2 regions of the Paenibacillus sp. TAB_01 genome follow, and region 2 is predicted to be linked to the other one. Evidence: predicted binding sites of a transcription regulator. Region 2 holds the regulator's gene; the other holds the start of a gene.
The links. Region 2 encodes LexA, which represses DNA repair genes until DNA is damaged. Its sites were predicted from a motif close to CGAACATATGTTCG; they were not measured.
Positions count from the first base shown of each region.

Region 1: ACHHV8_RS10805 (YhjD family protein) is a predicted target of LexA. The motif match lies at 12,415-12,428, and genes of this name have one in related genera.

Region 1 is NZ_JBIFNP010000001.1:2,231,689-2,247,211, forward strand. It holds gene ACHHV8_RS10730 (YhjD family protein) at 1-469, opposite strand, end outside; partial or broken gene ACHHV8_RS10735 (DNA polymerase IV) at 466-1,711, opposite strand; gene ACHHV8_RS10740 (YhjD family protein) at 1,739-2,110, opposite strand; gene ACHHV8_RS10745 (hypothetical protein) at 2,348-2,794, shown strand; gene ACHHV8_RS10750 (hypothetical protein) at 2,982-3,275, shown strand; partial or broken gene ACHHV8_RS10755 (extracellular solute-binding protein) at 3,761-5,300, shown strand; gene ACHHV8_RS10760 (glutathionylspermidine synthase family protein) at 5,444-6,679, shown strand; gene ACHHV8_RS10765 (DUF350 domain-containing protein) at 6,695-7,129, shown strand; gene sigJ (RNA polymerase sigma factor SigJ) at 7,131-8,042, shown strand; gene ACHHV8_RS10775 (carboxymuconolactone decarboxylase family protein) at 8,138-8,581, shown strand; gene ACHHV8_RS10780 (hypothetical protein) at 8,780-9,100, shown strand; gene ACHHV8_RS10785 (ABC transporter substrate-binding protein) at 9,060-9,665, shown strand; gene ACHHV8_RS10790 (polysaccharide deacetylase family protein) at 10,143-10,883, opposite strand; gene ACHHV8_RS10795 (hypothetical protein) at 11,064-11,270, opposite strand; gene ACHHV8_RS10800 (NucA/NucB deoxyribonuclease domain-containing protein) at 11,429-11,878, opposite strand; gene ACHHV8_RS10805 (YhjD family protein) at 11,969-12,346, opposite strand; gene ACHHV8_RS10810 (hypothetical protein) at 12,539-12,688, opposite strand; gene ACHHV8_RS10815 (DUF3231 family protein) at 12,797-13,345, opposite strand; gene ACHHV8_RS10820 (CBO0543 family protein) at 13,421-13,846, opposite strand; gene ACHHV8_RS10825 (peptidylprolyl isomerase) at 14,146-14,835, shown strand; gene ACHHV8_RS10830 (GNAT family N-acetyltransferase) at 14,844-15,380, shown strand.
Region 2 is NZ_JBIFNP010000001.1:3,980,595-3,996,117, reverse strand. It holds gene ACHHV8_RS19310 (YdcF family protein) at 1-325, shown strand, start outside; gene ACHHV8_RS19305 (GNAT family N-acetyltransferase) at 381-1,181, opposite strand; gene ACHHV8_RS19300 (GTP-binding protein) at 1,465-2,685, shown strand; gene rpmG (50S ribosomal protein L33) at 2,682-2,831, shown strand; gene ACHHV8_RS19290 (HAD family hydrolase) at 3,188-3,853, shown strand; gene ACHHV8_RS19285 (HAD family hydrolase) at 4,058-4,762, shown strand; gene ACHHV8_RS19280 (AAA family ATPase) at 4,865-5,860, shown strand; gene hflX (GTPase HflX) at 5,857-7,179, shown strand; gene ACHHV8_RS19270 (methionine gamma-lyase family protein) at 7,172-8,419, shown strand; gene ACHHV8_RS19265 (MerR family transcriptional regulator) at 8,518-8,928, shown strand; gene glnA (type I glutamate--ammonia ligase) at 9,040-10,344, shown strand; gene lexA (transcriptional repressor LexA) at 10,819-11,442, opposite strand; gene ACHHV8_RS19250 (LysM peptidoglycan-binding domain-containing protein) at 11,601-11,963, shown strand; gene ACHHV8_RS19245 (DUF896 domain-containing protein) at 12,139-12,336, shown strand; gene ACHHV8_RS19240 (hypothetical protein) at 12,373-12,891, shown strand; gene ACHHV8_RS19235 (HAD family hydrolase) at 12,933-13,727, shown strand; gene ACHHV8_RS19230 (1,2-dihydroxy-3-keto-5-methylthiopentene dioxygenase) at 13,806-14,348, opposite strand; gene metH (methionine synthase) at 14,599-15,523, shown strand, end outside.

The DNA of each region.
Region 1 (15,523 bases), 1.7 Mb from region 2:
TAGCTGCCGCCAGGCTTCTTGCGTACCTGCCGATCTTCAGGCTGATCTCGGCCCGCATAAAGTCTTTGGTCAGCAGCAGCTTATCCTCATACCCTCGGCACACGTAACGGTAAGTGAGCTGTGTATCATCCTTGGCCTCCTCGAACATCCGGATGCTTTGTTCCGCCAGCCGTTTTCTCGACTGCTGCAGCTCATCGCGAATATGACCGGCCAGCACCTTCGCGGCGGCGGCGTACAGCAGCTTGAGCGTCTGCCCCGACAGCTCAATTTCTCTGCAGTTTTTCTCTACAATATGAAGGGCGACGGGAAGGATGATACAGTCCTTCATCAGCTCCAGCTCTTTTTTCGTCGGGGGCTCGCGCTTGAGAGAGGGCTTGGAGTTCTGAAGCGACAAGGCCTGCTCTTTATGCTGAGGCAGCATCATCCGGCTGGATTCCCATAATCCGTTGCCTTCCAGCTTTTTGCTCATTTATAGTGCCCCCCGATTTTCTGTGATCTGACTTGCGCCTGTCCGGAAGCTGTGACCGAGGAGGCTCTGACGATCGACGCGCTGCCATAGCGTTCTTTGATCCGGTCGGTAGCCTGATCCAGAGCTCTGAGCTTGACCTGATCCTCAAACAGCGTCAGCTGATAGCCCCGGTCGTCTATCAGGCTGCTCAGCGTGACGCCTACGCGGCGTACAGGCATTTGGTCCCAGTAGCGGTAAAACAGCAGCTTGACTGCTTCATACACGGCGCTCGTATGATTCGTCGGATCAGGCATTTTCATCTGCCGGGAAAATCCGGTCGGCGACTCGAACGGACTGCACATGCAGCTGACGGTAACGACGCCTCCCATATATCCGCTGCGCCGGCAGTCGCGGCATACCTCTTCTACAAGCTCAAGCAAAATGGTGTTGACCTCGGAGGACTCCGCGTAGTCTCTGGGCAGCGTCATCATGTGGCCGATCGATTTCGGCGGCGTATTGAACGTGCCCGGAGTAACGGGGGAGTCATCGAGCCCGTTCGCCGTGCGCCACATGACCTCGGCGTGAATATCGCTTTGCCTGCCGAAGTGGGCCCGGAACCGCTCTTTCAGCCGCGTCAGCGGCGTTCGGGCGATATCCCCGATGGTCAGCATGCCGAGCCGGGCGAAATGAGCGGTCATCCGGGAGCCGACGCCGAACATTTTATGGACGGGCTCTTTCCACAGCAGCTCCTGCACATCCGAAACCGGCAGGGTGAAAATGCCGCTGTCGTTCTTTTTAGCCCAGATGTCGGTGGCGATCTTCGCCAATACTTTATTGGAGCCGATGCCGATCCGCACCTTGACGCCGGTTTGCCGGAGTACCTTCTGCTGAATCGAACCGGGCAATCGACTCGGGATCGCCGAGCATGCGCATGCTCCCGGACAGATCCAGAAACTGTTCGTCGATCGAAAATATTTCGACAAGGTCGGTATATTCTTTGTAAATTTGTGTAATCATGAGGGAAACGTCGATATAGTGCTGCATCCGGGGGCGCATGACGATAAGCTGCGGGCACTTGGCCAGCGATTCGCCCAGCCGTTCGGCCGTGGTGACGCCGAATGTTTTGGCGACCGGACAAGCTGCGAGAATAATGCCCGAGCGCAGCGCAGGGTCTCCGGCTACCACGACCGGCTTATCGCTCAGCCCCGGGTGCTCGGCCTTCTCCACGCTGGCGTAAAAGCTCTGGCAGTCCGCCAGAAAGATGGTGCCTTTCGTTGGTTAGGGTTCCGCTCATTCTGCTCGCCTCCGTACATTCATAAGCATGTTCATCAGCTCCGCTTTGATCAGGCTTCGTAACATATTGAAATGATGGATATAGCCGCGAACCTTGTATTCCACATCAATGCCCAGCGCGTTCGTTTCCGTATGCAGAATCTGAATGTTCTGCTTCCTCATCCGGCCCTTCAGCCGGTACAGCTCCTCATGAATCGATGTCTCCACTTCTTTCAGGTAAGCAATCGCATGATAATAAACAATTTTCCCTTGATGCAGGGCCAGCTCGTCGATATCCCTTGCCAGCATATCCAGCAAAATGGGCAGTAATGTGTGATCTTTCACGATTTGAACGTCTTCTTCCGTCTCGAGTCTCGGGTTAACAGTCATCTTCTACACCACCATAATACGAACGTGTATTCGTATTCTATTATATACAGAACACACGTTCGTTATGCAAGTGAATTTTCTGGAAGTTGGCGTGGGATTTATTTCCTGCCGCCGGAGGCTCGTTCTGCAAAATTGAGAACAACGGCCTACGCATCTTTTGGCGGGCTTGCGCGTATTACATACATCACGGTTCAAGTCATGGTGAGTATTATCCACAAGGGAGAAAGGGGCATGCGCTTGGCACGCTTGGAATATCGTTTATATGAAGAAGGCGGGGATCTGCCGCTATTGTATTATTACGAGGCTATCGAACGCGAAGAAGCGGCTTTACGGTTCGCTTGCGATTATTTGATCAAGGACGGGACGGTCTATGAGAAGACTTCCTGCGCGGTGGAGCCGGACTGTTACGTGATTTATGTGAAGACGGCGGAGGATGAGAAGGCTATGCCTTGGGACCGACCGTCGCCGGGAGTGTCCGGCGGTTTATGTATGGAGCTTAGGGAGTATCGGGAGACGGGGGCTGATTATCGCCTCGTGCATACGTTCAGCTTCCAGGACAGCCTTGAGGCTATGCTTCATCTGCAGGCGAATTATTTGTACGTGGACGGCCAGGAATGGTACCGGACCTCGGTAGAAATCGATGAAGAGCGCGAGACGTTCGTTTATTATGCGGAGATGACCTGAGCATGATTTCGATGAAGCGGAGACAGGGAGGGCTTGCCTGGGCGATAAAGCCGGTGCAGGCCCGTCTTCGCGGAAAAGGGCTCTTAACTTGAAACGTTGATGCGGGCGGAGAATCGCCTGAAGGCAGATCCCGTGCAAGCATTCGAAGCAGGCAGCGCCGAAGGCGTGCTCTTGGGAGGAAGGTAAAGTGGAACAGAACAGACACGGCAAGACGCATAAGCTGGTTACTCTGTTTGTAGCCGCTGCGCTGGTAGCGGGAACCGGATGCTCGAATACGAGCGCCAATTCAAACTGCGTCGACCAGAATAAGGACGGGTATTGCGATAACGGAGGCGGAAGCAGCTCGACTTCGTCCCGGAGCTTCTTTCATTCAGGCTCCTCGTCCAGCACGGGGGGAGCCTCGGACGGCTCCTCCGGCATTTCCCACGGTTCTTCGTCACACGGAGGGATCGGCAGCAGCTCGGGCTCCAGCTCGAGCTAACCTTGAACGAACCTCAAGCTAATGAGGGAGCAAAATACGCGTTACATGCGATATTCTAAAATTAACAGCGTGCGCTGAGCGTACGCTGTTTTTGTTGCTGCGGGCGTTTGCGCAGTCTGCGCGCAAAGGGCCATAAAACCGCGGAAACCGCGCGGCTGCTGGCATAACAGAGGTTCGGGAGGAAGTTAAATAAAGACGATTGTTTGTTATTTGAACGCCAACGTATAATTTGCTTATCGCAAGCGGAGCTGGTTCTGCGAGCGGAGGGCATCGGTTCTCGGATGAACCAATCAACAAAATAAATGCGCTTACATGAGAGGGGTTTCGTGTCGAAGGGGGTATCGGAAATTATACCGGGACTGCAGCCTTATCAGACGGCAAGGTAAAAAACGAAAAAATGAAAACGTTGTCAAAAAACGCGTGTGACTCGTGTCCGTATGGGGGACAGCGCCCATGCAAATAATGATTAAAGGAGTTAGTGCCTAATGAACAAGAAACGTAATAAATGGATCGCGGCTGTAGGAGCCGTTACTGTAGCGGCTGGCGTACTCGCAGGCTGCGGAGGAGAAACGCCGGCCCAAACCGCTCCGGCAGGCGACAATAAAACGGCGGCGAAAGAAGATACGACTCCATTGGAGCTGTCGGTCGTTATTCCTCAGGTCGGGGATATTCCGGCTAAGGGCAACGTCATCGAGCAGGAGATTGAGAAATATACGAATACGAAGCTGAACATTCAGTGGGTGCCAAACTCCACCTATGACGAGAAGGTCAATGTTATGATCGCGGCGGGGAGCCTGCCGAAAATTCTCAGAGTCAACTATATTCCTACTTCGATCAGCGCTATGCAGTCGGGCCAATTCTGGGAATTGGGGCCGTATTTGAAGGATTATAAAAATTTATCCGCACAAAACCAGCAGTATTATGAGAATATCAAGGTAGACGGCAAAATTTACGGCATTCCTCAATTCCGCGAGATTGGCCGCAATGCGATTGTATACCGGAAGGATCTGCTGGATAACCTCGGCCTGCAGGTGCCCAAAACCATCGACGAATGGTACAACGTATTAAAAGCGATGACTTTGAACGATCCGGATAAAAACGGGAAAAACGACACCTACGGCCTTCTGCTGGATAAGAAGTATAACGACGGCACGGCTTCTTCCTTGACCCGCTTTGCGGTGACGCAAGGCGCTCCAAACCGCTGGGGCGTGGACAACAACGGCAAGTTTACGCCGGAGTTTGTTACGCAGCCTTTCATGGATACCTTGAAGCTGTTCAGAAAGCTGTATGCGGAAAAGCTGATCAATCAAGACTTCCCTGCGCTGGATTCTACGGAGCTGGAGAAGCAGTTTGAATCCGGCCGCGCCGGCATGAAAATCAACAGCGTAGCGACGAATGCTACGGGGCTGCAGGACCGCATCGTGAAAAATATCCCTTCGGCCGTGATCGACGTTACGCCGTGGGAAGGAACCGCAGGGCATCCGCATCGCCGGCGGTACAGGCAACAACGGTATTCTGGTCATTCCGAAGTCGTCCGTCAAAACCGAAGCCGAGCTGAAGCGCATTCTGACCTTCATGGATAAATTGTTCGATCCTCCAATGTCCGTACTGCAAAAACGCGGTATTGAAGGCACGCACTACAAGAAAGTCGACAACGGCATGGTAGAATGGGTAGATTTCACTGCATTTAACCGCGAGGTAAAGCCTTACCGCGATAACTTCTTGAACTTCGAAACCTACAACGTGCCTGTAGTAAAAGATACGCCGCTTGGTATGAAAGCTACGAAAATGGAGCCGGACGGTTTGAAATACTCCGTGGCTAACCCTGCCCTGAATTTGACGTCCCAAACGTATTCCGAACGCGGAAGAGACCTGGAGCTGATGATCACGGACGCGGAGACGAAGTACATTGTCGGCAAAATCGACGATGCGGGCTGGCAGGCAGCAGTTGACGCGTGGCGCAAAGCAGGCGGTGACAAACTGATTAAAGAGTACGAGGAGTCCTACGCCAAAAACAAAAAATAAGGCTGTGAGAAGCGGAAGCGGGCTGCCGGAAGGCGGTCTGTTTCCGCTTTAACGTCTATGGGAATATTGCCCAACATCTCCGAAGGGGGTATACTAACAATGTGACAGGATCATGAATACATACGACAAAGGATTGAAGAGCTTTGACCTATCGTCAAAACAGGGCTTCCATCTATGATCGAATGAAGTCCGAAGGCATATTTACATGGGACCACATCGACGGGGAAGAGTATGCGCTCGCTTCCGTTATCACGCTTCCCGGGGAGCTTCACCGGCAGCTGCAGGAGGCGGCGTCAGGGCTCGCGGGCATCTTCAAGAAGACCTTGAGCATCGTTCAGCATAACGACGAGCTGATGCTCCAGCTGGGCATCCCGGAGGCGGCGCTGGAGACAGTGAAGCTGACGATGGCTTCGCAGGCCCCGACGGTGGTGGGGCGCTTTGATTTTGCCAACACGCCGCAGGGCTTGAAGATGCTGGAGTTCAACAGCGATTCGCCCACGTCCGTAGTCGAGGCCTATTATGTGAACGGCATCGTATGCGAGCATTACGGGTTCAAAAATCCGAATGAGGGATGCAGCCGCCACATCGAGGAGGCCTTCTCGGAAGTGGTCCGCGACTACCGGGAGCAGGGCTGCGCTTGCGAGTCCGTTTATTTTACGGCGCTTGAGTGGCATGAGGAGGACGCGGGCACGACGCGTTATTTATTGAAGCAGTCGGGGCTTAACGGGCAATTCATCGATTTGGCCGACCTGCGCGTCTATGAGGATACGCTATGCGCCTGGGACGGGGAGGAGCACACGCCCATCGATCTGCTGTACCGGCTGCATGCGCTGGAGAAAATCGCCTATGAAACGGACACCGACGGGTATCCGACAGGGGAGCATCTTCTGGATCTGATCGCACGGCGGAAGACGGCGATCATTAATCCGCCCGAAGCTTTTATAGCGCAGAGCAAAGCGTTTCAGGCGCTGGTCTGGGGACTGCATGAGGCGGGGGAATTTTATACGGCGGAAGAGCACGAGTTGATCGGTATCTATATGCTGCCGACCTATTTGGACAACAAATTTATAGGCAGCTCTTCTTATGTCACGAAGCCGATTTACGGCAGGGAAGGCGGCGGAGTCGCTATTTTTGACCGGGAGGGCGCTTGTTCCGTTAAGGATGAGGGAGAATATTATTGGGAGCAGCCGATGGTGTACCAGCAGTTTGCGGAGCTGGAACGGATTCAGGTCGAGACGCTCCGGGGGGAGAAGGAAGGACACCTTTTATGGGGGGCCTTTGTGATGGGAGGCAGGCCGTCTGCCGTCGCAGCCCGCTTGGGCGGGCGGATTACGGACAATAACGCCTATTTTGTGCCCATACGCTGTGAAGATAAATAAAGAGGGGGAGAACGGGTGACACAGCTTGACGCTATCGTTAATTTTTTAATTTATTTGGGGATTACCGCTCCGATGCTGGGACTGGGCATTTTATTTTTTGCCTGGACGACGCCTTACAGCGAGTTCAAAATGATTCGGGAAGGTTCGAATGTGACCGACCCCGTCAAAGTAGGGGCGGCCCGTGCCGCGGCTTACGATCTGGGCGGGAAAATATTGGGTCAGACGCTGGTGCTGGCTTCAGCGGTGTACCACTCGGTAGGCCTGGTCGATTTGATCGTCTGGGGACTGCTCGGCATTGCCTTCCAAGTCATCGTGTTCTATTTATTCGAGCTGCTGACACCGTTTAAGGTGCTGGCGGAGATTCCGAACGGCAACGTATCCGTGGGGCAGTTCTCCTTTTGTCTGAGCCTGGCTTCTGGGCTGCTCATGGCATCGCTGATCAGCTATTAGTATGGAAGCGGAACTGGAAGAGCTTTATGCGGCTTACAAGCCGCTGCTGCAATCGATCGCCTACCGGATGCTTGGCTCGATTACGGATGCGGAGGACATGGTGCAGGACGTTTTCGCCGCAATGCAGCGGACTCCTGCCGGAGACGTGCGTCATATGAAGGCTTACCTCGTCAAAATGGTGACGAACCGCTGCTTGAATGTGCTGAAGTCAGCGGCTCGGCAAAGAGAAGTGTACGTGGGGCCATGGCTGCCCGAGCCGGATATCGGTGACGTGTTCTCCGTGCCGACGATGATGACGCCCGAGGAACGCGCTGTGCGGGAGGAGACCGTTTCTTATGCCGTGCTGGTGATGCTTCAACAGCTTTCGCCTGTCGAGCGGGCGGTGTTTGTGCTGCGCGAGGTGCTGGCTTACGACTATAAGGAAATCGCCGGGATACTGGGGAAGACGGAGGCGGGCTGCCGGAAAATATACAGCCGGCTCCAGCCGAAATTAGCGCCGGAGCCGGGATCGGATAGGCTGAAGGCCGTGTCTTCCGTGACGCCTGCCGACGCATCGCCGCTTGTGGCGGCCTTTCTCCAGGCGTCGAGAACGGGGGATTTTCAGCCCTTCATCCATCTGCTGGTGGATGACGCGGTGCTGGTGTCCGACGGCGGAGGCAAGGTGCGCGCGGCGATCCGTCCTATCCTCGGCAGGGACCGTGTTCTGGCTTTCCTGGAAGGGATAAGCGGCAAAGGCTCGTTCCAAGGCGAGCTGCGGCCGGCCCGGATCAATGGGGAAGCAGGCCTGCTTCTGGTCCGGGACGGCATCCTGCAGGCAGCTGTATGCTTCGGCTGGGCCGACGGCGGGACGTCCCGCTGGAAGACGATTTATCTTATTACCAATCCGGATAAGCTGCAGCGGCTGCGCTCCTGATTTATTTTTTGCTGAAAGGGCCATGACGGTCACAAAATCTCTTCGCCAATTGTCTTAGTTATGGAAAGACAGAAACTAGACGAGGAGAGATCGATATGGAACCAAGAATGGATTACAGGAGCGTTTACCCGGAGGCTTTTCAGACGATGCTGAAGCTGGAACAGTTTATGGCAGGAACAGGAATCGATAAGCACTTGTACGAGCTGATCAAAATCCGCGCTTCCCAAATAAACGGCTGCGCCTTTTGTCTCGATATGCATACGCGGGATGCCCGCAAGCTGGGCGAATCGGAGCAGCGGCTGTACCTGCTCAGCGTCTGGCACGAGGTTCCTTTCTACACGGAGAAGGAGCGGGCGGTATTGGCATTGACCGAAGCGGTGACCCGGATTTCTGACGCGGGCGTGCCCCAGGAGATCTATGATAACGTGCGTAAGCACGTGAGCGACAAAGAATATGTCACGCTGCTGATGGCGATCAATACGATTAACTGCTGGAACCGGATTGCCATTTCCACTCAGATGGTTCCGATTGAAGGCTAACGGAAAAACATAATCGTTATACATCACATCACCTTAATCTGATACGTCAGGTTAAGGTGCTTTTTTATGTGGATAGCTGCACCGCATACCGTTCAATTTCATTGTTCACAAGAAATGATGTAAAATATATTTACATGTACATAACATAAATATATAGTGGATAGAGAGCTGTTTTACAGATAGAGAGGAGCCTGTTGTATGTGGAGAAAAACGAAAACGAGAAAAAAAGCGGTGTACGGCTTAACGATTGCCCTTCTGCTGTGCTATGTGTCCGGCTGTGCCTCTTCGGCCCCTGCAACGGGATCGAAGGAAGCTGAAGCCGGAGCCGGAGGAGAGCGTAATGCGGCTGCGAAGCCTCTAGTCCCCGCCAAGCTGATTACCGCCTGGTTTGCCAAAGGAAACGACGGAGGGCTGTTTGCGGCGCTCCAGCAGGGCTATTATAAGGACAACGGCATCGATATGACGATTCAGTCCGGCGGTGCCCGGCATTTCAGCACTGCAGATCGTTTCATCCGGTAAAGCGGATTTCGGCATCAGCTATGCCGACGATATTTTGAAAGCGAGAGAACAAGGCATTCCGGTTGTCGGTCTGATGACCACGTTTCAAGTCGACCCTCGGGTGCTTATTTACCATCAAGGGAATCCGATTTCCAAGTTCGAGGATCTCAACGGGAAGAAGCTGTTTGTGAGCAACGGCGTGATGTATTGGGAGTTTGTCAAAAACAAATATCACCTGGATCAGGTGAACCAGATTAACTATTCCGGCCAGCTGGCAAATTTTATTTCGGATAAGGATTCGTTGAATCAAGGCTACATTTCCAACGAGCCTTTTGTATTGAAAAAGCAGGGGGTGGATGTGTCGTATTTGAAAATCGCCGATTCGGGCTATGCGAATTATGCCAACATCTTGTTTACGACGGAAAAATTTATTGCCGAGCATCCGGACGTAGTTGAGGCCGTTGCTAAAGCGAGTCAGAAGGGATGGGAATATTACAACGAACAGTACCAGACGGTTAACCCGCTGATCCATCAATATAACCCGGATTTGCCGGTTGAAAACTTGGATAATGAGGCGAAGACCTAAAAAGACCTGATCGTATCCGGTGACGCCGCTTCCCACGGGCTCGGATATATGTCGAAGGAAAGATGGATCACGCTGCAAAACCAGCTGCTGGAGTTGGGCATCTTGAAGGAAAAGCAGGATGTCGCTGCGATGTTTACGATGAAATTTTTACAGACGAAATAAGCGGCTGCAGAGTGGAAGTGGAGGGGGCGGCATGAAAAAAAGCCGCTCAGCGGCCTTTTTCGCTCCTTCCGGCAGGCTGGTTGCCAGCTCGCTTCTCCGTGTCCTCTCCGCGTTCTTGAATCTCTGCGCTGAACTCCGCCGGTGCTTGCCCTGTGATGAGGTCGAAGGGAGCATGGTCCTGAGCCGGCATCCTTCGGTTTGACCGCATTTTGGAGAAGACGATGCCTGCGAGCAAAAGGATGGGAACGATTAATGACAGTGTAGCGTAAAACCCGAAGCCGTACATACCATCTCCCCTTGGACGCCATAATCTCTTTATTTTTTGACCGGATTGACCTTGCTGTATGTGAGCAGCTCTGAAATGGTGACGAACCGGTATCCTCTCTGCTTCAATTCAGGAAGGATGATTTTCAAAGCCTCTACGGTTTGCGTTCGTCCTTCGATATAGTCGTGGAACAGGACGATATCTCCGTTTTTCGTATGGTTCAGCACCCGGCTCGTTATTTTACTGACCCCGGGCGTTCTCCAATCCTTCGTATCCTGATGCCAGGACCACAGCACTACTTTATAGCCCTCCTCCTTGGCGACAGCAATAAGCCGTTCATTAAAAATACCGCCCGGCGGACGGAATAAGTGGCATTTTTGCCCGGTAATGCCGTAGATCAGCTCTTCCGTTTGATTGATTTCCTTCTTGATGTTCAAGTTTCGGCTCAAGTAGGCGTGCGTGTAGGTGTGATTGGCCAGCTCGTGCCCTTCGGCCACCTCTCGTTTGAGCAGCTCGGGAAAGCGGGCTACTTTGTTGCCGACAACGAAAAACGTCGCCTTGGCATCGTACTGCTTGAGCAGATCAAGAATTAGAGCCGTATGCTCCGGATGAGGACCGTCGTCAAAGGTCAGCGCGATAATTTTCTCCTCCGTCGGCACTTCCCACACGACCTCGCCCCGGTTTTCGTAGTAGGCGCGATCTTTTTTGGGGGCGGCCGCCGTTTCGATCGGGTACAGGAGCAAAGACAAGACGGATGCGGTAAGCGTTAGTTTGGTCCAGCGAAATCCCATGGGCTCTCCTCCAAAGCTGTAGTTAAACATGATTAAGATTACATTTTCCTGTGGGAATTGAATCTATACATGTATAAACAACATGGGCGGGAGCGGCAGGCCGGAATACGTTGAATCTGCAGGCAAAAAAAAGAGAAGGACGGCATCCTTCTCCAATAAAAGGGATATTCGAATTCGAGTTTATTTTAAAAGCGCAAACAAAATAAGAATGACAATGACCAAAGCGATGATGCCGAAAATAATTTTGGAAGCGTTGTTTGCGGGCTTCTCGGCCGTCAGAGCGGAAGCGTCCGTGGTGTTGTTCTTGACAGGCACATTGCAGTACTTGCACAATAACCAGTCTTCTTCTACTCTTTCGTTGCAATTTGAGCAAATTTTAAATGCCATTTCGTTCACTCCCCAATCCCATGAGATTTAAGTGAAACATAGCAATACTTATCAGTATGTGCATGAAATGAGATTATTAATGCTCAAATGCGAACAGTGTCCAAGCTAATAGGCTGAAAAGTCATATGGGACGGGCTGCGGCCAGTCCATTCTTACTCTTATTTCACTAAAAACTGGACTCTTGTGCCGTCGGGATAAGCGTCCAGCTGATTGCTGACCCAGCTGCCGGCTCCGCGGTTATCGGACGGCGTTATGTATCGGATATCTGCGCCGGAGCCGCCCTCGTCGCACATGGCCATCGGCCATTCGTCACGGTCATACCCCTTGCGGGTAGGATAATCGTGCAGCGATTTTTTTCGGTTCTCCTCGGCTCCGGCCCGGTCGATGGTACAGATGGAAGATTCGCCGGCCGCGATGGCCTCTTTAATGTGCTTTCCTGTTTCGGGATAACGGTTCGCCGGAAAGACCAATTGGACGGCCGCTTCGCTGTTGGTGACCGCATCGTAAGAGGGATGATACTTCTCGTACAGCGCGGCTGCGATCAACAACAGGAGTGCGATAACGATAGTTATGCCGCGGGGTTTCTGTTTCCTTCGTCGTTTCTTCACTGGAACGCTGCCTGCCCTTCAAGTCAAATTTCGATAATTTAAAATTGTAAAGGTTTGGGCTGCAGGTTGTAAAGCCTGAATTCCTCCTCCTTATGAACAGGAAAACCGCAAGGCTTCCTTCATATACCGCTTTAGCCTGGCTTTGATCTCCTGCCTTGCCGTTTCTTTCTGAATGACAAACTCAAGGCGCCGTCCCTGATAGAGATAGGGAAAACGGCCCCAGTCACCGTCCTGCTGTTCTTTAGTATGAATTACCGAGATGTTGAGCTCCTTCAATTGGCCGCGCACGGATTCGAGATCCGCCCGCATTCGGTTGATAATGATTGAAGCAATGGCAGTGTAGAGCGAGCGGAGCGTGTAAGGGGAGTCCTTCAGCTCTAATCGGTTTTTGTTGACAATGGTAATAACGATGGGGAGGATGAAATAATCGCAAATCAGCCTGAGTTCCTTCTGATTGTCAGAAATCATAAGGCTCCCTCCATTCAACCTGGGTAAGAACAATGGTTCCCTGATGCATTTGGAGATATACAAGAAACAGAACATATGTTCTTGTTTAATTATAATACAAAACGGGGACGGGAGTAAAGGCGCTTCGTGCAGTATGGATGTCATGCCGTGGGAAGAGAGGTAATTCAATCTTGGGGGGATAAAGGAGGACGCTTAGTCCTCCGGGGTACGATCGAGGAAGAGGCGTGTGACGGAAGTGTAATCGCCTTGACTCTTTTCTTCCTCTGTTGCTTTTTCTTCCAGACCATCGTGGGTGTTCATACCTGGGGCGATGGTAGGCTCTTCATCATGCTGGTTCTCCATTGTTTATCACCTCAGCGGTTAGCATTGACCATGCGCTGCCAAGAAATACACGGACGGGCTGAACGTTGAAAAATGGCCGCCGGCAATCTTTTACCGTGGCCATTCAGATCAGGATTTCGGCAATCCTGGCGGGTTATAGTACGGAGGCGACTTGAGCCAGCTCCGTTTTTTCATCAGAGCTTTGAGCGTAGCGCCATATTTGAGCTTCTCGGCCTGAAACTGTGTAAACATCATACCGACATCGCTGCGGATGGATTCGGAAGCGGATGCCGCGCAGTGGAGGATGGCCGCAACGGTTTTGATGCTTGATCCGTTGGCGATTTCATCGTCCGTCATTTTGACGCCGATCGGAATATCGTCGGGTTCCGACTTCGGCTTCGCTTCCGATGTCGGCGGTAAAGAGAGGCCTTCGTGTCTCATGAAGTCCGTTAACTGCCTGGATTCAGACTGACACTGATCTCTCGAATCGACTAATGATTGAGACAGGTCTCTGTCGGTCGTCGTATTCAGAGCGATCTCAAGATAGCGGGAGGCCTCGTTGAGAATAGCCAGATAAGTCCAGCATGCCATCGCTTCGCCGATATGTAAAGGCGGCTTCGGTTCATCGTCCATAAAGGTTTCGAACACACTTTTTAAAGCTTCTATAGCCGTTGTCATCGTGTCACCTCCTTCTGCATTAATATCTCACATTTGCGGCAGGAGGATTCTTTAAGCCATACTTTTGGCAAACGGTCATTGCAATTTATTGTAACGCTCCCTTTTAGTAAAGTAATAAGCTATCAAATAAATCAGGATTTGAATCGGAACGGAATAGGTATATTTCCAGTTTTTCGTAACATAGATGCCAAGCCAATGAAAGATCGGTTCGCCGATATACGAGGTTAACAATCCGAAGATGACGGCTTTTATAAAAGGACTTGCTTTCGGTTTAATTTGAAGCAAAAACATAATGGTGACGGGCATTAGAGTCAAGTCCCAGGGAAAGTAGGTGGGCAGGATCGGAATTAAGTTAAATCGGTAGTACCAAAAACCGAACTGGTCGCCTAAAACATCCAATACGAGCGCGGTAATCATCACGAACAGTCCGGCATGCATCAACCGGTCGGAGCTTTGCTTTTTTCTAAATACAATCCATAGGATCCAAGGAATAATGGACAAGCAAAAGGCGAGCCACCAATAAGAGGAGAACACCACGTGTTCGGAACCAGATTTTTATTTTTTGGTGGATTAGCTGCTGAATTTGTTCCGTATTTTCGTCGATAAGCTTGGCTATTTTAGCTTTTTCGTTGTCCACGATGGATCTCCTTGCAATTGAGGCGGATTTTTATGTTTAATTTGCCCATAAATAATTAGGAAATTCCGGAGCGGGCGGTTTAGCTTGGCCGTTCTCTATATATACTTTTTTGGCGAATTTTGTTATTTTGTTATTAAACTTTTATAAAAGGAGAGATACAAGCATGAGTTCAGGTATACTAGGCCTATTTTTGCTTCTGGCTGCTTCTCTGCACTTTATTAGTACAAGCAATGACAGTTCCGCGGCCCTAAACGATAAACGAACGGAGCAGCGGGTCGAGATCGATAATAGTGCTGTTGTGAAAGAAGAGGCCGGCAAAAAACAGTACGCCAATCCGCCGGAAATGACGATTGATGTGAATAAGTCGTATCAAGCGCGCTTCAAGACGAACAAAGGTGATTTTACAGTTGAGCTTTATGCTAAAGCGGCGCCCAAAACAGTCAACAATTTTGTGTTTCTTGCGAGGGAAGGGTTTTATGACGATATCGTATTCCATCGGATTATTAAGACCTTTATGGTTCAAACCGGAGATCCTACAGGCACCGGCACAGGCGGTCCGGGGTATCAGTTCGAAGATGAACTAAGCTCGCAGTATACGTATGAGCCCGGCATTGTAGCGATGGCTAACGCAGGCCCCGATACCAACGGCAGCCAGTTTTTTATTTGTACGGGGGAAGATAGCAAGAGCTTGGATCAATTCCCGAATTATACGATTTTCGGCAGGGTTACTGACGGCATGGATACGGTTTTGAAGATCGCAGATACGAGGGTGGAAAGAAGCAAGATAACGGGCGAGGAAAGTCAGCCGGCTGAGAAAGTAATCATTGAATCGATTATCATATCTGAAAGTTGAGAAGGAGAGTGAACAACCCAGTCTATATTTATGAAAGCGAGCGGCTCAAGTTTCGAAGAATCGGCATAGAAGATTATGACGATCTGGCAGAAATGCTCACAGATCCCGAGGTCATGTACGCCTGGGAGCATACTTTTACACGGGAGCAGATAATAGAGTGGATAGACCGGCAGCTTGAGTATTACCATCGGGACGGTGTCGGCTATTTTGCGGCGGCCTCTAAGGATACAGAGGAAATTGTCGGCCAGATAGGACTGCATTACAGCGACTTTCAGGGGAATCGCGTACTGGAGGTTTGCTACATGCTGAAGAAACGGTTCTGGAATCAAGGCTATGCGCTGGAAGGCGCGAAGGCCTGGTTAGATTACGCGAAGGAGCAACTAGGGGTAAACGAAGCTTATGCCTTCGTGAGGACATCCAATCCATCTTCCATGCGCGTGGCCGAAAAAGCCGGGATGCACAGAGCAGGCACTTTTGTGAAGCATTATAATGGTATGGATATGGAGCATTTTATTTATTTGGTGAGATGGAAGGGGGAGTGTTAGTGCGGTGGTTGAGGAAAAGAGGTCAACGGAGCACGTAAAGTTAGGATCCTAGAGGAAGATGAGATCCCACGTAAACCTTTGGGCAAGTCCAACGAGACGCCTTCAATAGATTATGTTGTTCCCTAGTCCTATTTACTCCGATG
Region 2 (15,523 bases):
GCGTAAAGAACTGGTCCGTCTGGGCATTCCCGACGAAGTAATTACAATGGAACGGCTGTCGGCCACTACGTATGAAAATCTGCGGAACAGCAGCTCGCTTATGCGGGACAACGGCTGGCGAAGCGCGATCATTATTACCCACCGTTATCATGGCGTAAGGGCGCTGGATATGGCCCTCTTTCTCGGGTACGACCATCCGGTCGTTTCTCCTGTGGATTCCAAGGTGCTGTTCCTGCCGTGGCATCAAGCGCGGGAAACCTTGGCCATGGTCAAGTGGCAGCTGCAAAAAATCACACTTCTGTTTCAAGATTACCAAGCTCTGTAGCCATGGCGGATAAGCCGTCCAAGGCTGCGGAGCTTCTTTTTTCCGTGAGCGTCCTTTATTCTTCCTGCTCTAAATCGTTCGCTGAAGGCTGAATCCGGTAATGGTAGGTATACAGCGGAGTGAAGCCGGCTTTGCGGTAGAGCCTCCAGGCAGGCTCGTTATCGTCGATGACTTGTAAGTACAGATGATCCGCGTGCTGTCCGTCGCTCCAGGACGCAAGCTGATGGACGAGCTCTTTGCCGATGCCTTGGCCGCGGTAGTCCCGATGAACGACCACATTAAGAAAGCCGGCCCAGCCTTCCTCGGCTACCGCGGTTCCCACGGCCACAGGCTGACGATTTAGGTAAAGCGTCACAAAGCAGGCAGGCGGCTGAATCCGTTGAAAGAGCGCATTATAAAATTGCTTTTTGGCCGGATCGTTTCCATGCCCTTCCATAATTATAAACTGCGTAAGCCAATCGTCATCGTGATTCGGTTGGAAATGAGCGGTGCATAAACCGTGAATATTTTCTGTGAGCCTAAGGGCTTCTCGAGTGGGGACCGTCATCACGGAGCTGGGGACTTCTATTGCATAACGCTTCGCATCCAGCAGAGCGGCCAGCTCCGGGCTCGTTGCATCAGAGATCTGAAAGCGAAGCGGAAGTCCCAGCGTGCGGTAAAATTGTTCGGCAGCCTCATACCATTGCGGATTGGAAGGCATGGTGCCGCTGGAGGTCCATATGCTGTTGGCGCGTTTTGTGATCCCCTCCGATGCGCGCAAGAACCAGTCGCCAAGCGGTACTTGATTGCTGGGGGGCCAGGTGTTCAGCGCTAACGTTTCAATATGATTCACCAAAGCTTCATGGGATACGGACATGGAATCCTCCTTTTTCAATGAATTTGTGATGATTAAAAATACAATATCATGAATTAAAATACATAACAATACATTTTTAAATCTTATGAGCGTGTTCGGTGTTGACAATGGGCGAAACATCTACTAGACTAATAAACGTAAAAATTACTATTAAATGCGAGTGGGGCGTTGAGATAGAACCGGCGCGAGTATCATCACAGTCTTATATAGTAATAATTACTATTAGTAACATGGCTTGTTTGTTGGGTTCAAGCTTTAACTACATGGAAATGAGGAAAAGAACATGGAAACAAAGCAAATTCCCGTTACGGTGCTCAGCGGATATTTGGGAAGCGGAAAGACTACGCTCTTGAATCATATTTTGAACAATCGGGACGGTCTGCGTGTCGCGGTTATCGTGAACGATATGAGCGAGATCAATATCGATGCCGAGCTGGTGCGCAATGGCGGCGGACTTTCCCGAACGGAGGAAAAGCTCGTCGAAATGTCGAACGGCTGCATCTGCTGTACGCTGCGCGACGATTTGTTGAAGGAAGTGCAGCGGCTGGCTTCGGAAGGCAGCTTTGATTACATCCTTATTGAATCGACGGGGATCGGCGAACCGATTCCGGTGGCGCAAACCTTTACATATCAGGATGAGGAGCTGGGGATCGATTTGTCGGCCGCCTGCCGTCTGGACTGCATGGTAACCGTAGTGGATGCCCATCGTTTCTGGCATGATTACAGCTCCGGCGAGAGTCTCCTGGAGCGGCAGCAGGCTGTGGATGCGGAAGATACGAGAGATGTCGTTGATCTGCTGATCAGCCAAATCGAATTTTGCGATGTGCTGGTTCTGAATAAATGCGATCTGGTTTCGGAGGAGGATCTGCTCCAGCTGGAAAGCGTACTCCGCAAGCTGCAGCCGAGAGCAAGGATTATTCGGGCCGAGCGGGGACAGGTTCGTCCGTCCGATATTCTGAACACCGGGCTGTTCGACTTCGACTCCGCTTCCCAGTCGGCAGGCTGGATGCAGGAGCTCTCGAGCGATCACCATACGCCGGAGACGGAGGAATACGGCATTTCCTCGTTCGTGTACCGGCGCCGGTTGCCCTTCCATCCGGAGCGGCTTACCCAATGGATGCAGGAATGGCCGGAGGAGGTTGTGCGGGCCAAAGGAATTGTTTGGCTGGCGAGCCGCCATGATATTGCCCAGAGCCTGGGACAGGCGGGGCCGTCCATTCAGTTCGGGCCTGCAGGCTATTGGGTCGCTGCGCTGCCGCCGGAGGAGCAGCGGCAAATTCGGCTCGAGGAACCGGAGCTTGCCGGCGCATGGGACGCCAAATACGGGGACCGGGAGACCCGCGTGGTGCTGATTGGCATTGATATGGACCGCGAACGTCTGGAGACGGAGCTGGATGCCTGTCTTCTGACAACGGAGGAGCTGGCCATGGATTGGTCCGCTTTTACGGATGAACTGCCGAATCAGGATACGCCGGCGGACAGAGAGGAGGCGCACAGCGCATGAGAGTGATTGTTACTTTAGCCTGCACGGAATGCGGGGACCGCGATTATACAACGAGCAAAAATAAAAAGACCCATCCGGGTCGTCTGGAGCTCCGAAAATATTGCCCGCGATTGAAAAAAGTGACGCTGCACCGGGAAACACGTTAAAGACGGCCGTTTCCGCATCTTTCAAATAAGCAAACAAAGCCGCTTCCCAGGAAGCTGCTGAAAAATGAAGCGGAGCGTGCGAATCGCTCTGCGCAAGCAAGCGTAAGCGTTCGACTCTTGTCCCGGATTTCCACCTCTTCAAGCAGGTGAGATCCTAAGAAAAGAAATTCGGAGACAACAGGAACCGGAATAATGATTCGTGCGCGTTGCGACCCTTTTTTCAGCGGCTATATTTCCTGCAGAAGGCTTTGTTTGCTTTTTTGACGTTGTCTATAAATAAAAAAATCCCTTCCATCTTCTCGCTTTGCATTGTACGATTGGCATATATAGATACGGGCTGGGAGGGAGAGCGCTTTATGATTAAGGCGATTGTATTTGACTTTGACGGATTAATTCTCGATACGGAGACACCCGAGTTTGAGAGCTTCCAGGCAATGTATATAGAGCACGGAGCGGAGCTTTCCTTGGATTTATGGGGCAAATGTGTAGGCACGGACGGCTCGGCCTTCGAGCCTTATGCGCATCTGGAGGGCTGTCTCGGAAGAAGCCTCGACCGCGAGCAGCTCCGTTTGAAGCGGAGAGCGGACTACGATGCGAAAATGATCGGGCAAATTCCCCGTCCCGGGGTAACGGATTATTTGCAGCGGGCAAAGGAGCTTGGGTTAAAGATCGGCCTGGCGTCGAGCTCCTCGAGGCAATGGGTCGGCGGATACTTGGAGCAGCACGGCCTGCTCGATTATTTTGCATGTATTCGGACCCGCGAGGATGTGGCCAGAGTGAAGCCGGATCCGGCTTTGTATTTATCCGCTCTGCAGGCTCTGGGAGTGCGTCCGGACGAGGCAATAGCTTTCGAGGACTCGCCTAACGGAGCCTTGGCTGCCAAGACGGCAGGCATGTTCTGTGTTATCGTACCGAACCCCGTTACAAGCCTGCTGACGTTCGGCGATACGGATTTGCGTATTGATTCGATGGGCGACATGGCGCTGGAGGACGTGCTTAAATCGCTGTCCGGACAGTCGTGATATAGATTGGCTCTATATCATTTAGGGTAAATATGAATTTCAACATATACTCTTCCAGGATTATACTGGTAACAGGTTAATATCGATAGTTCCTGAAGAGAGGATGCGTGTCAATGAAGCCTAAGCAGGTTGTCTCCGCCAGCGTCATTGTACTGAATGAAAGTAAAGAGATTTTTGTTTTTCTTGAACAGGGGGCGGAGCTCCATGAGTAATTGGACGCGTCCCCAAGCGATTCTGTTTGATTTGGACGAAACGCTTTCCGACCGCATTGCGGCCTTCGATGCCTTCACGGATCTTTTGATAGACCGGTACCCGGATTTGCTTGCGCGGGGCAGCAGGGAGGAGCTGAAGCGCTTGTTAAGGGACGCGGACGGGCACGGCTATCGCAGCAAAACCGAAGTGTTCGATGAATTTGTCCAAAGGTCAGGCTGGACTCAGCCCCCGTCTGCGGAAGAGTATGTTACCTTCTGGCGGTCGGTCTTCCCCGGCTGTTCGCTTCCCATGCCCCATATGCTTGAGACGCTGCATTATTTCCGTGAGGCAGGGGTTCGGCTCGGCATGATTACTAACGGCTCATCTCTCGTGCAGAACGGGAAAATCGAACGGCTCGGTATCCGTTCGTTATTTGATGTGATTGTCGTTTCGGGGGAAGCCGGCGTTCAGAAGCCGAATCCGTCGATTTTCCGTCTGACGCTGGACCGTCTGGGAGCGGCTTCTCAAGCAGCCTGGTTTGTCGGAGACCACCCGGTGAACGATATTGCAGGAGCCCGGTCGGCAGGCTTGACCGCGATTTGGTTTGAGGGAGAGGAGGCTTGGCCCGCGAACATGTCCGTTCAACCGGATCATGTGATCCGTTCCCTCGCCGAAATTGTTGATTTATACAGGAAAGCCGGTACGGCCACCGCCTGATTTTGAAATTTCACGAAATGGCTATACAATAGGAGAAGAAAAAAAGCACAATCCTCTGGGCTCCCGCGTATACTGCTAACACCAAGGAAAGAGGTGATACGCATGAGTGGACGTGTCGTACCGACGGATCAGATACATATTACGAAAAATGCCCATCAGATTAATGTGGTATTGCGTAATCCGGAAACGCACGCCAGTGCCGAGTCGGAGCCTCATTTTCATGGTAAGCCGCTGTCCCAGCAGGGGCAGTTCGGGGAAATCATGAAGGAGCTCGACCGGATGGTCGGTTTGGACCAGGTGAAGGAGCTTGTGTTTGAAATTTATGCGCTGCTGCGCATTGCGGGCTTTCGGGCCGAAGCCGGGCTGATGGCGAATACCCAGGTGTATCATATGATTTTTAAGGGCAACCCGGGAACGGGGAAAACGACCGTAGCGCGTATTATCGCGAAGCTTCTGCAGACGATGGGCGTGCTGAACAAAGGTCACCTTATCGAAGTGGAGCGGGCCGATCTGGTCGGCGAATATATCGGTCATACGGCACTGAAGACGAGAGAATTGGTCAAAAAGGCGCTCGGCGGCGTACTGTTCATTGATGAAGCGTACAGCCTTGCGCGCGGCGGCGAGAAGGATTTTGGGAAAGAAGCGATTGACACGCTTGTAAAGGCCATGGAGAACCATAAGAATCAATTCATTCTCATACTTGCCGGCTATTCGCAGGAGATGGAGACGTTCATGCAGACCAATCCGGGCCTGCCCTCCCGGTTCCCGATACAGCTGGATTTCCCCGATTACTCGGTGGATCAATTGATGCAGATAGCCGAAATGATGATCAAGGAGCGGGAGTATGCGCTGATTCCGCAGACCGAGATGAAAATTCGCCAGCAGATTGTCAATGAGAAGCAGCAGGCGGATTCCGATACGTGCTTCAGCAATGCGCGGTTCGTCCGCAATTTAATTGAAAAGGCGATGCGCAATCATGCGGTCCGCCTGTTGAACCATAATACGCAGCAGCCGAGCAAACAGGATTTGATGATTATCCGCCCTGAAGACGTGCGGCTGGAGCGAAAAGCGGCAAAGGAGAACTATAAATTTTTATGAAACCAACCACACACGAAATTTCTGTAGAACAACCCCGGGCTGTACTGGTAAGCCTGATTACACCGGACATTAAACGCCAGGAGACCTACACGCCGGATTACTCCCTTGCGGAGCTCGTCAGTCTAGCAGAAACGGCCGGCGTTGAGGTGCTTGGCACCCTGACGCAAAATAAAGAAAGTATCGATTCCAAGTGGTTTGTCGGGAAAGGCAAAGCCGAGGAGCTGAAGCAGCTTCTCGAGGAGCACGAGGCGAATACGGCGATATTCGATCAGGAGCTCTCCGGTGCGCAGGTACGCAACCTGGAGCAATTTCTGGATGTGAAAATCATCGACCGCACCCAGCTGATTCTCGATATTTTCGCCCAGCGGGCGAAGACGAGAGAAGGGATTATCCAGGTCGAGCTGGCTCAGCTCAGCTATCTGCTGCCGCGGCTGGCTGGACAGGGGAGCAATCTGTCGCGGCTTGGCGGCGGTATCGGCACCAGGGGCCCGGGGGAATCGAAGCTCGAAACCGACCGCCGTCATATCCGCGACCGGATCAGCGAGCTGAAGCATCAGCTGCATGAGGTCACGAAGCACCGCACCTTACATAGGGAGCGCAGAAAGAAAACCGGCGTGTTCCAAGTAGCGCTCGTCGGTTATACGAACGCGGGCAAGTCGACGCTGCTGCGCCAGATGACGCAGGCGGACGTCTACGTCGAGAATCAGCTGTTCGCCACGCTGGATCCCACCTCGCGCACGCTGGAGCTGCCGAGCGGCAAGGATATAGTGCTGACCGACACGGTAGGGTTCATTCAGAACCTGCCCCATGACCTGGTTGCCGCTTTCCGGGCTACGCTCGAGGAGGCATGCGAGGCCGATCTGATTCTTCACGTGGTGGATGGGTCGTCGGAGATGATGCCGACCCAAATGAAGGTGGTTTCTCAAGTGCTGCGTGATTTGGGAGCCCACCAAACCGATCAGGTTACGTTGTTTAATAAGGTCGATCTGTGTACATCGGAGCAAAGGGAAATGCTCACGGCCGAAGGGGAGTTTCTGCGCATTTCCGCCTATCGGGAGGACGATCTGCAGCGCATTCGCGAGCTGATCGAGTCCCGGCTGATGGGGGATTGCAAAACCTTTCGCATTCCCGCGGAGAAGGGCGATGTGATCTCATTGCTGTACCGTGTCGGGGAAGTGCTGGAAAATGAAGTGGACGGCGATGATATGCTGTTCCAGGTCAGAGTCAACAACAAGGAATATGATAAGCTGGGTTATATGCTTGCCGCGTATGCCGCGGATCAGGCGCAACACAAGGGAGAGAATTCGGAGCATGTTTAACGAACGCATTACGGCATGGATGGAACGTGCCGAGCAGTTGATTGAGGGGAAATTGAAAGAAATCGACCGGATCATTGATCAGAATCAATGGAAGGTCATCCGTGCTTTTCAAAATCATAAGGTTAGCGATTATCATTTCTCCGGCTCCACCGGCTACGGTTATAACGACCGCGGCCGGGAGGTGCTGGATTTGGTTTATGCCGAAGTTTTCGGCGCGGAGGCCGCCTTGGTGCGGCCGCATTTTGTGTCTGGGACACATACGATCAGCACAGCGCTGTTCGGCGTACTCAGACCGGGGGACGAGCTCCTGATGATTACGGGACGCCCCTACGACACGCTGCATAAGGTTATCGGCAAGCCAGGGGACGGCAAAGGTTCTCTGCAGGATTGGGGAATTGCCTATAAGGAAGTGGATCTGCTGGAGGGAGGGGCGCCGGACTTCGAAGCGATCCGCCGCAGCATCGGACCGAAGACGAAGGTGATCGGCATTCAGCGCTCGCGCGGCTATTCTTGGAGACCCTCCTTTACGGTCGCGCAAATCGGCGAAATGGTTCGTTTCGTCAAAGAAATTAAGGAAGACCTGATTGTCTTCGTCGACAACTGCTACGGGGAATTTACCGAGCTTCAAGAGCCGACGGAGGTAGGAGCCGATCTGATTGCCGGTTCTTTGATCAAAAATCCAGGCGGCGGCGTGGCCGAAACCGGAGGCTACATTGCCGGCAAAAGCCGTTACGTCGAGCTGGCGTCGTTCCGGCTTACCGCGCCAGGTATCGGCGGCGAGGTGGGCGCGATGCTCGGCACGACGCGCTCCATTTATCAGGGATTGTTTTTGGCTCCGCATTTGGTGGGACAAGCCGTCAAAGGCTCGGTTTTCGCCGCTGCGGTATTCGAACAGCTCGGTTTTGTTACCCATCCGCACTGGAACGACCCGAGAACGGATTTGATCCAGGCGATTCAATTCACAAGCGACAAGCATTTGATCGCTTTCGTGCAGGGGATTCAGCAATCCGCCGCGGTGGATGCCCATGTGGTACCCGAGCCTTGGGATATGCCGGGATACGAGCATCCTGTCATCATGGCGGCCGGCACCTTTATACAAGGGGGAAGTCTGGAAATGTCGGCTGACGCGCCGATCCGCGAACCCTACATTGCTTATATGCAGGGCGGGCTGACCTACTCCCACTGCAAGCTGGGCGCGCTGACTGCTCTGCGTAATATGATGGAACAAAATCTGCTGTAATGCATAGGGGCACGTGGCATAAACCTAACACAACTTGACACGTTTGTGTCGGGAGGTTACAATGAAGTTAGGTTTACAGTCCACAGAGGTGATAGATCATGACTGATGAAATACGACGTAATATGGCGCTTTTTCCGATTGGAATCGTAATGAAGCTGACGGATTTGACTGCAAGACAAATTCGGTACTATGAACAGCATGAGCTCATTATACCGGCCCGTACGGGCGGTAACCAACGGCTGTACTCGTTTAACGACGTGGAACGGCTGCTGGAGATTAAGGACCTTATTGAAAAAGGAGTTAACATTGCGGGCATCAAGCAGGTTCTTCTGCCTGTGTCCAAAGACTCCGAGGAAGCGACCGTGCTGAACGAGCAGTCGGAAGTAAAGCGGCGGGAATTGACCGATACGCAATTGCACCGTATGCTCAAGCAGCAGCTGTTAGGCGGAGGCAAGCGGGGTCAGGTTTCCTTGATCCAGGGCGAGCTTTCCAGGTTTTTCAAGAAGTAATTGCTTGACCAGAGTATGTTCTGCGCTGTTTTTGAACATGCTCTGTATTTGTACATAATTACAAGGAGGAGAGTACAAGTGACGGACAAAAACTACACGAAAGAAGATATTATGCGCATCGCCAAGGAAGAGAACGTTCGGTTTATCCGGCTGCAGTTTACGGATTTGCTGGGGACCATCAAGAATGTTGAGATTCCTGTAAGTCAGCTTGAAAAAGCGTTGGATAACAAAATGATGTTCGACGGCTCTTCCATCGAAGGCTACGTTCGTATTGAAGAATCCGATATGTACTTATATCCCGATTTGAATACATGGGTTGTTTTCCCTTGGGTAACCGAAGACCGGGTAGCCCGTCTGATTTGCGATATTTACCTTCCGGATGGAAGACCGTTTCCGGGAGATCCCCGCGGTATTTTGAAAGCGGTTTTGAAAGAAGCGGAGGAAATGGGCTTTACCGATATGAACGTCGGTCCGGAGCCGGAATTTTTCCTGTTCAAAACCGATGAGAACGGCAATCCGACGACGGAACTGAACGACCAGGGCGGTTACTTCGACTTGGCGCCGATGGATTTGGGCGAAAACTGCCGCCGCGAGATCGTTCTGACGCTGGAGGAAATGGGCTTTGAAATCGAAGCCTCCCACCACGAAGTGGCTCCGGGTCAGCACGAGATCGATTTTAAATATGCCAGCGCCATTAATGCGGCTGACCAGATTCAAACGTTCAAGCTGGTCGTTAAAACCGTTGCAAGACAGCATGGCCTGCATGCAAGTTTTATGCCGAAACCGCTGTTCGGCGTTAACGGCTCCGGTATGCACTGCCACCAATCGTTGTTTAACGGCAAAACGAACACGTTCTACGACGAGAGCGACAAGCTCGGCTTGAGCATGACGGCAAGACATTACATGGCCGGCATTTTGCGCCATGCCCGCGCTTTTGCAGCCATTACGAACCCGACGGTCAACTCCTACAAACGTCTGGTGCCTGGCTATGAGGCTCCTTGCTATGTAGCATGGTCTGCGAGCAACCGCAGCCCGATGATCCGTATTCCGGCTTCCCGCGGTCTCAGTACGCGCGTAGAGGTTCGTAACCCGGATCCGGCGGCAAACCCTTATTTGGCGCTTGCCGTAATGCTGAAAGCGGGTCTGGATGGCATCAAGCACAAAATGCAGCTTCCTCCTCCGACGGACCGCAATATTTATGTCATGACTGAGGACGAGCGCGAAGATCAAGGCATTCCTAGCCTTCCGCTTGATCTGAAGGAAGCGATCGATGTTATGCTTCGCGACGATGTAATCTGCGATGCACTGGGCGACCACGCATTGGCGCACTTCGTCGAGCTGAAAGAGATCGAATGGGATATCTACCGCACGCAGGTTCACGCTTGGGAGCGCGAGCAGTATTTGACCCTTTACTAAGATTGAATTGAACATATCCACGGCCCTTATACCAGGCTGCACAGCGGATTCCTTGCGGATTAACGGCTGCGTTTCGCCCGGGATAAGGGCTGTTTTATGGAATTGCGGCGGCGCGGGAACGAGGCAATGCAAGATGTGCTTCAATGGCTGCACAAAAAAGCGTACCTTCTTCAAGAAAGGGTACGCTGGGCTTGTTGGGAAACCCTGAATTTGCGTGATACTCCGGTGGGGTATCTTCCTCCAGCCGCTGTTAAAATCCGTGAATGGGATTAGAATTTGCGGTATTTTCACGGATTTTAAAGGCGGACGTAAACTCTTCCGGAAGATACCCCACCTGCGTATGTGCTCATTTTTCACTTAAGGCGGGTTCCTTGACAGGCTGGGCGTACCTTCTTCTATAGGGTACGCTTTTTTATTTGAAGTTATAGAACAGCCGCCAAGGAATCGAATCCTGGCGGCTCTTTGTGCTGCATATTAGTGAATGTCGCGGAATACGCCGACGACACGGCCCAGAATAGTGACATGCTTCAGCAGAATCGGCTCCATGGCCGGATTCTCGGGCTGCAGACGGATATCGCCCTTTTCCTTATAGAAACGCTTCACGGTAGCCTCATCATCCTCGGTCATAGCCACGACGATATCCCCGTTATTGGCGGTTTGCTGCTGGCGGACGATAACATAGTCGCCGTTATGAATGCCCGCATCGATCATACTTTCCCCGATAACGCTGAGCATGAATACGTTGTAGTCCCCGACATAGTGGCTTGGGAGAGGGAAATAGTCCTCGATGTTCTCCGTTGCCGTAATCGGAACGCCGGCTGTAACGCGTCCGATCAAAGGAACGCGTGCGACGGAAAGGGCGAACTGGGCTCCGTCGGTTGCGCTGCCGTCCGTAATTTCAATGGCGCGCGGCTTGGTAGGGTCGCGGCGGATCAAGCCTTTCTTCTCTAACCGTTCTAAATGTCCGTGTACCGTAGAACTGGAGGCCAAACCAACAGCTTCGCCAATTTCCCGGACGGAGGGAGGATAGCCCTTATCTTTTACTTCATTTTTGATAAATTCCAGAATGGCCAGCTGCCGGTTGGATAATTTGCTCATCAGAATCACTCCAGTATTGGTAATAATTATTGAAAGTATAACACAGAACCGGAGTTCGTACAAACATGAGTTCGAATAAATGATTGACACAAACATGTGTTCGTGTTATTTTGAGAACAAGAGAAATGAGAACAAATGTTTGTAGGAGGCTATAAGCTATGTATATGAACGAACAATTATTTTCAAGACCGGTAAAGACTCTGAATGTTAAACGTACATACTCCGCACGGATCTCTTTTAGTCATCGTATGCTGAAGCGGCTGGCAGCACTGTTGGCGGTAGTGGTTATTATCGGATTGTTCAGCCTGTGTGTTTCCGTTATTGCAGGGGAACAGGACGCTTACGCATCGACGGAAGGATATCAAAGCGTTGAAGTCGTGAGCGGCGACACCCTTTGGACCATTGCTGCGAACCATACGGCTGCAGGGCAGGATATCCGTGAATATATAAGTAAGATGAGGACATTAAACCATTTGAAATCCAGCGTCATTTACGAGGGACAAGTTCTGTTATTACCCTGACCGTTCTTGTTGCTGGTTCATGCTGCGGCAAAATTCTTCTTCTCCAGATAAGCGCCTGGCGCTCTTGACAATCGAATCTTGAAATGTCAAAGTATAGGTTGATGCATATGCTGAAGGAAGCTTTCAGTATATGTGAATTGACAGGATTAGCCGAGACATTCGTAGGAGGATTGACATGAGCGGTGAGACAGGACATGACGAGTATGTCAAGCGAATTAATGAGCTGGCACGAAAAGCCAAGACGGTAGGGTTAACCGATGCCGAATTGGACGAGCGCAATGAATTGAGAAAGCGGTATATAGAAGCTTTCAAGAGCTCGCTGCGGAGTCAGTTGGACAATATTAAATTCGTAGATGAAGAAGACAAGAAATAGCATGGCAGCAGCTAAATTGAACTAGGGAGAAGAAGTATGTCTCGTAAATGGGAACGAATGGTGCAAAAGAACACCAAGAACGCTAACAAAACTCGGAAAAAGCAGGGTAAGCCTTTACTAAGCGAATCGGCATCGGACGGAGCTGTAACTATTCGCGGACGAAGCTGGCTGCTCCCTCTTTTCCTGGTTGTTGTTGGCTTATTCTGTTTCCTCGTCTTTCGGACGCAGGAGCAGCAGGACACCTTATATTGGGTCACCGGAGGCAGCTACATCGTACTGGCGCTGTTTATTTTCTTGGTGCGCAGACCTTTCCTTAAAGTGGGAAAAGACTTTCTTCTCACGCGCCGTTTTGCCGGCGACAGGAGAGTAGAGCCGTCACAAATTCAAGAAATCGAAATTTCGGGCGGCTCGGTCGTCATTTCCCTGCTTAACAGTAAAGGCAGATGGGTGTTTACACGGTTGATTCATCGGATGGACACGGATCAGCTGGGGGAAAAACTGAAGGAATTTGCTGCAAATAATAACGTTGCCTTAAAGGCTGAAACGCAAGGTTAATTATTGACAAGAGATGATTTTCAGGGAGAAGAGGACGAGAGATGAGGATTCAAGCGGTACTGTTTGATTTGGACGATACTTTACTTTGGGATGATCGCAGCGTAAAGGAAGCTTTTGAAGCTACATGCAGCGAAGCGGCCAAGCATTACGACATAGATCCTGCGAAGCTGGAAGAAGCTGTTCGGCATGAAGCCCGGCAATTGTATGAATCCTTTGAGACGTTTCCATTTACCAAATTGATCGGAATTAACCCATTCGAAGGCTTGTGGGCCAATTTCACTCAAGGGGATAACGAGAATTTCCGCAAGCTGCAGCAGCTGGCTCCGGCATATCGCACGGAATCGTGGACCCGAGGACTCAAGGCTCTAGGCATCGACGATGCGGAGCTGGGCTATAAGCTCGGCGAGCTGTTTCCGGCTGAACGCCGCAAACGGCCTATCGTCTACGAGGAAACCTTTGAAGTGTTGAAGCAGCTCAAAGAAAAGTACAAGCTTCTACTGCTGACGAACGGTTCGCCGGATTTGCAGCAGGAGAAATTGGCCGGGGTTCCCGAGCTTGCTCCGTATTTTGATCACATCGTCATTTCAGGCAATTTCGGCGAAGGCAAGCCGGCGGCTTCCTTGTTCCACCATGCTATGGGACTTTTGAACATTACTCCTGAAGAGGGCGTGATGATCGGAGACAAGCTGACTACGGATATTCTCGGTTCGAACGGAATCGGGATGCGGAATATGTGGATCAACCGTCATGATCTGCAAAGAAACGACGATATCGTGCCTGTATACGAAATTAAGAATCTGCGTGAAATTCAGGGCATCATTGATTCGATCCAATAATAAAAGCAAGACCCGACATGGTCCTGAGAGGACGAATGCCGGGTCTTTTTACGTGTCATGAATTGTTAAAGCTGACCGTTACGCATTTTGGAACGAAGGGTCGGCATACGGGTGTGCAATCCAGCCTTCGGTTTCGATGAATAAGCGAACGGCAACAATTTGACGGTTCTCCATCAGTGTAAAGAAATGCGGCTTGTGTTCCGGTACGGAGATCACATCGCCGGCTTCGAGTTCAACGTCAAAGTAGCCTACATCGTCCGTGCCTTTAATAATAAAGATACCTTTGCCTGCCGTAATGGCACGAACTTCGTCTTCGGTGTGCGTGTGCACCTGCTCGAATTTTTTCAGCAGCTCATCCAGGTTGGGCGTTGCATCGGACAAAGCGATAACGTCCCAAGTCAAGTAGCCCCGACGGCTTGCCAAATCTTTAATTTCAGATTCAAAAGTAGACAAAACGGAGGATTTTTCTTCATCGCTAAGGATGAATTTTTCTTTCAATTCGGCAGGAATCTTGTCTGCATTCCAATGCTCATACAAAACCTCTTGCTTATCCAAGAACGCCTTTACATTTTCTTCACCGGAAATGCGTTCGTCAGTATTGCGAATACGTATTTCAGCCATCGTTATCCCTCTTTCCAATAATAAAAAATAAACGTCTATTTGTATTATAGTAAAATATAGGGCATCTGTCGACAGGTTATATACAATTAAACCTATAGGAATATAATTATATCTTATAAAGAAACATGTCGAATTGCTTTTCATCATTATTGCTTTCTGGTACACTTGAAGTTACATTATACGTTAACAAATGGTACCAGGACATCATAGAGAGTTATGGACGGATGTCGGCGAAAGGAAGAACTGTACAATGACCAAGCTACCCTTGCAAGAACAGTTAAAGAACAAGATTATGATATTGGACGGCGCCATGGGTACGATGATTCAGCAGGAGAACCTGACGGAAGCCGATTTTGGCGGAGAAGATCTGGACGGCTGTAATGAATATCTTGTCGTGACAAGACCTGATGTCATCTCCAAGATTCATGAAGCCTATTTTGCTGCAGGTGCGGATATTATCGAGACGAACACTTTCGGCGCAACAAGCGTCGTTTTGGCTGAATACGATCTGCAGGACCGTGCGCGCGAACTGAATCTGATAGCTGCGAAGCTGGCTGTAGATGCCGCCAACAAATTCAGTACGCCGGAATGGCCTCGTTATGTTGCAGGCGCACTGGGTCCTACGACGAAGACACTGTCCGTCACCGGCGGCGTCACCTTTGACGAGCTGGTGGACAGCTATTACGAGCAGGCGCTGGCGCTGATTGAGTCCGGCGTGGATGCATTGCTGCTGGAAACGTCTCAGGATACCCTGAATGTAAAAGCAGGCAGCATCGGGATCCGGAAGGCGATGGAGACGACAGGAATCGAGCTGCCGCTGATGATTTCCGGTACCATCGAACCGATGGGCACAACACTTGCCGGTCAAAATATTGAATCCTTTTATATTTCTCTGGAGCACTTGAAGCCGATTTCCATCGGATTGAACTGTGCCACAGGGCCGGAATTTATGCGTGATCATATCCGGACCTTGTCCGAATTGGCGACGACAGCCGTCAGCTGCTATCCGAATGCGGGCCTTCCGGATGAGAACGGGAAGTATCACGAATCTCCGGAATCGCTGGCCAAGAAGCTGGCAGGCTTCGCCGAGCAGGGCTGGCTGAATATCGCGGGAGGATGCTGTGGAACCACACCGGATCATATCCGCGCCATGGCGGAAACCTTGAGCGCTTTCG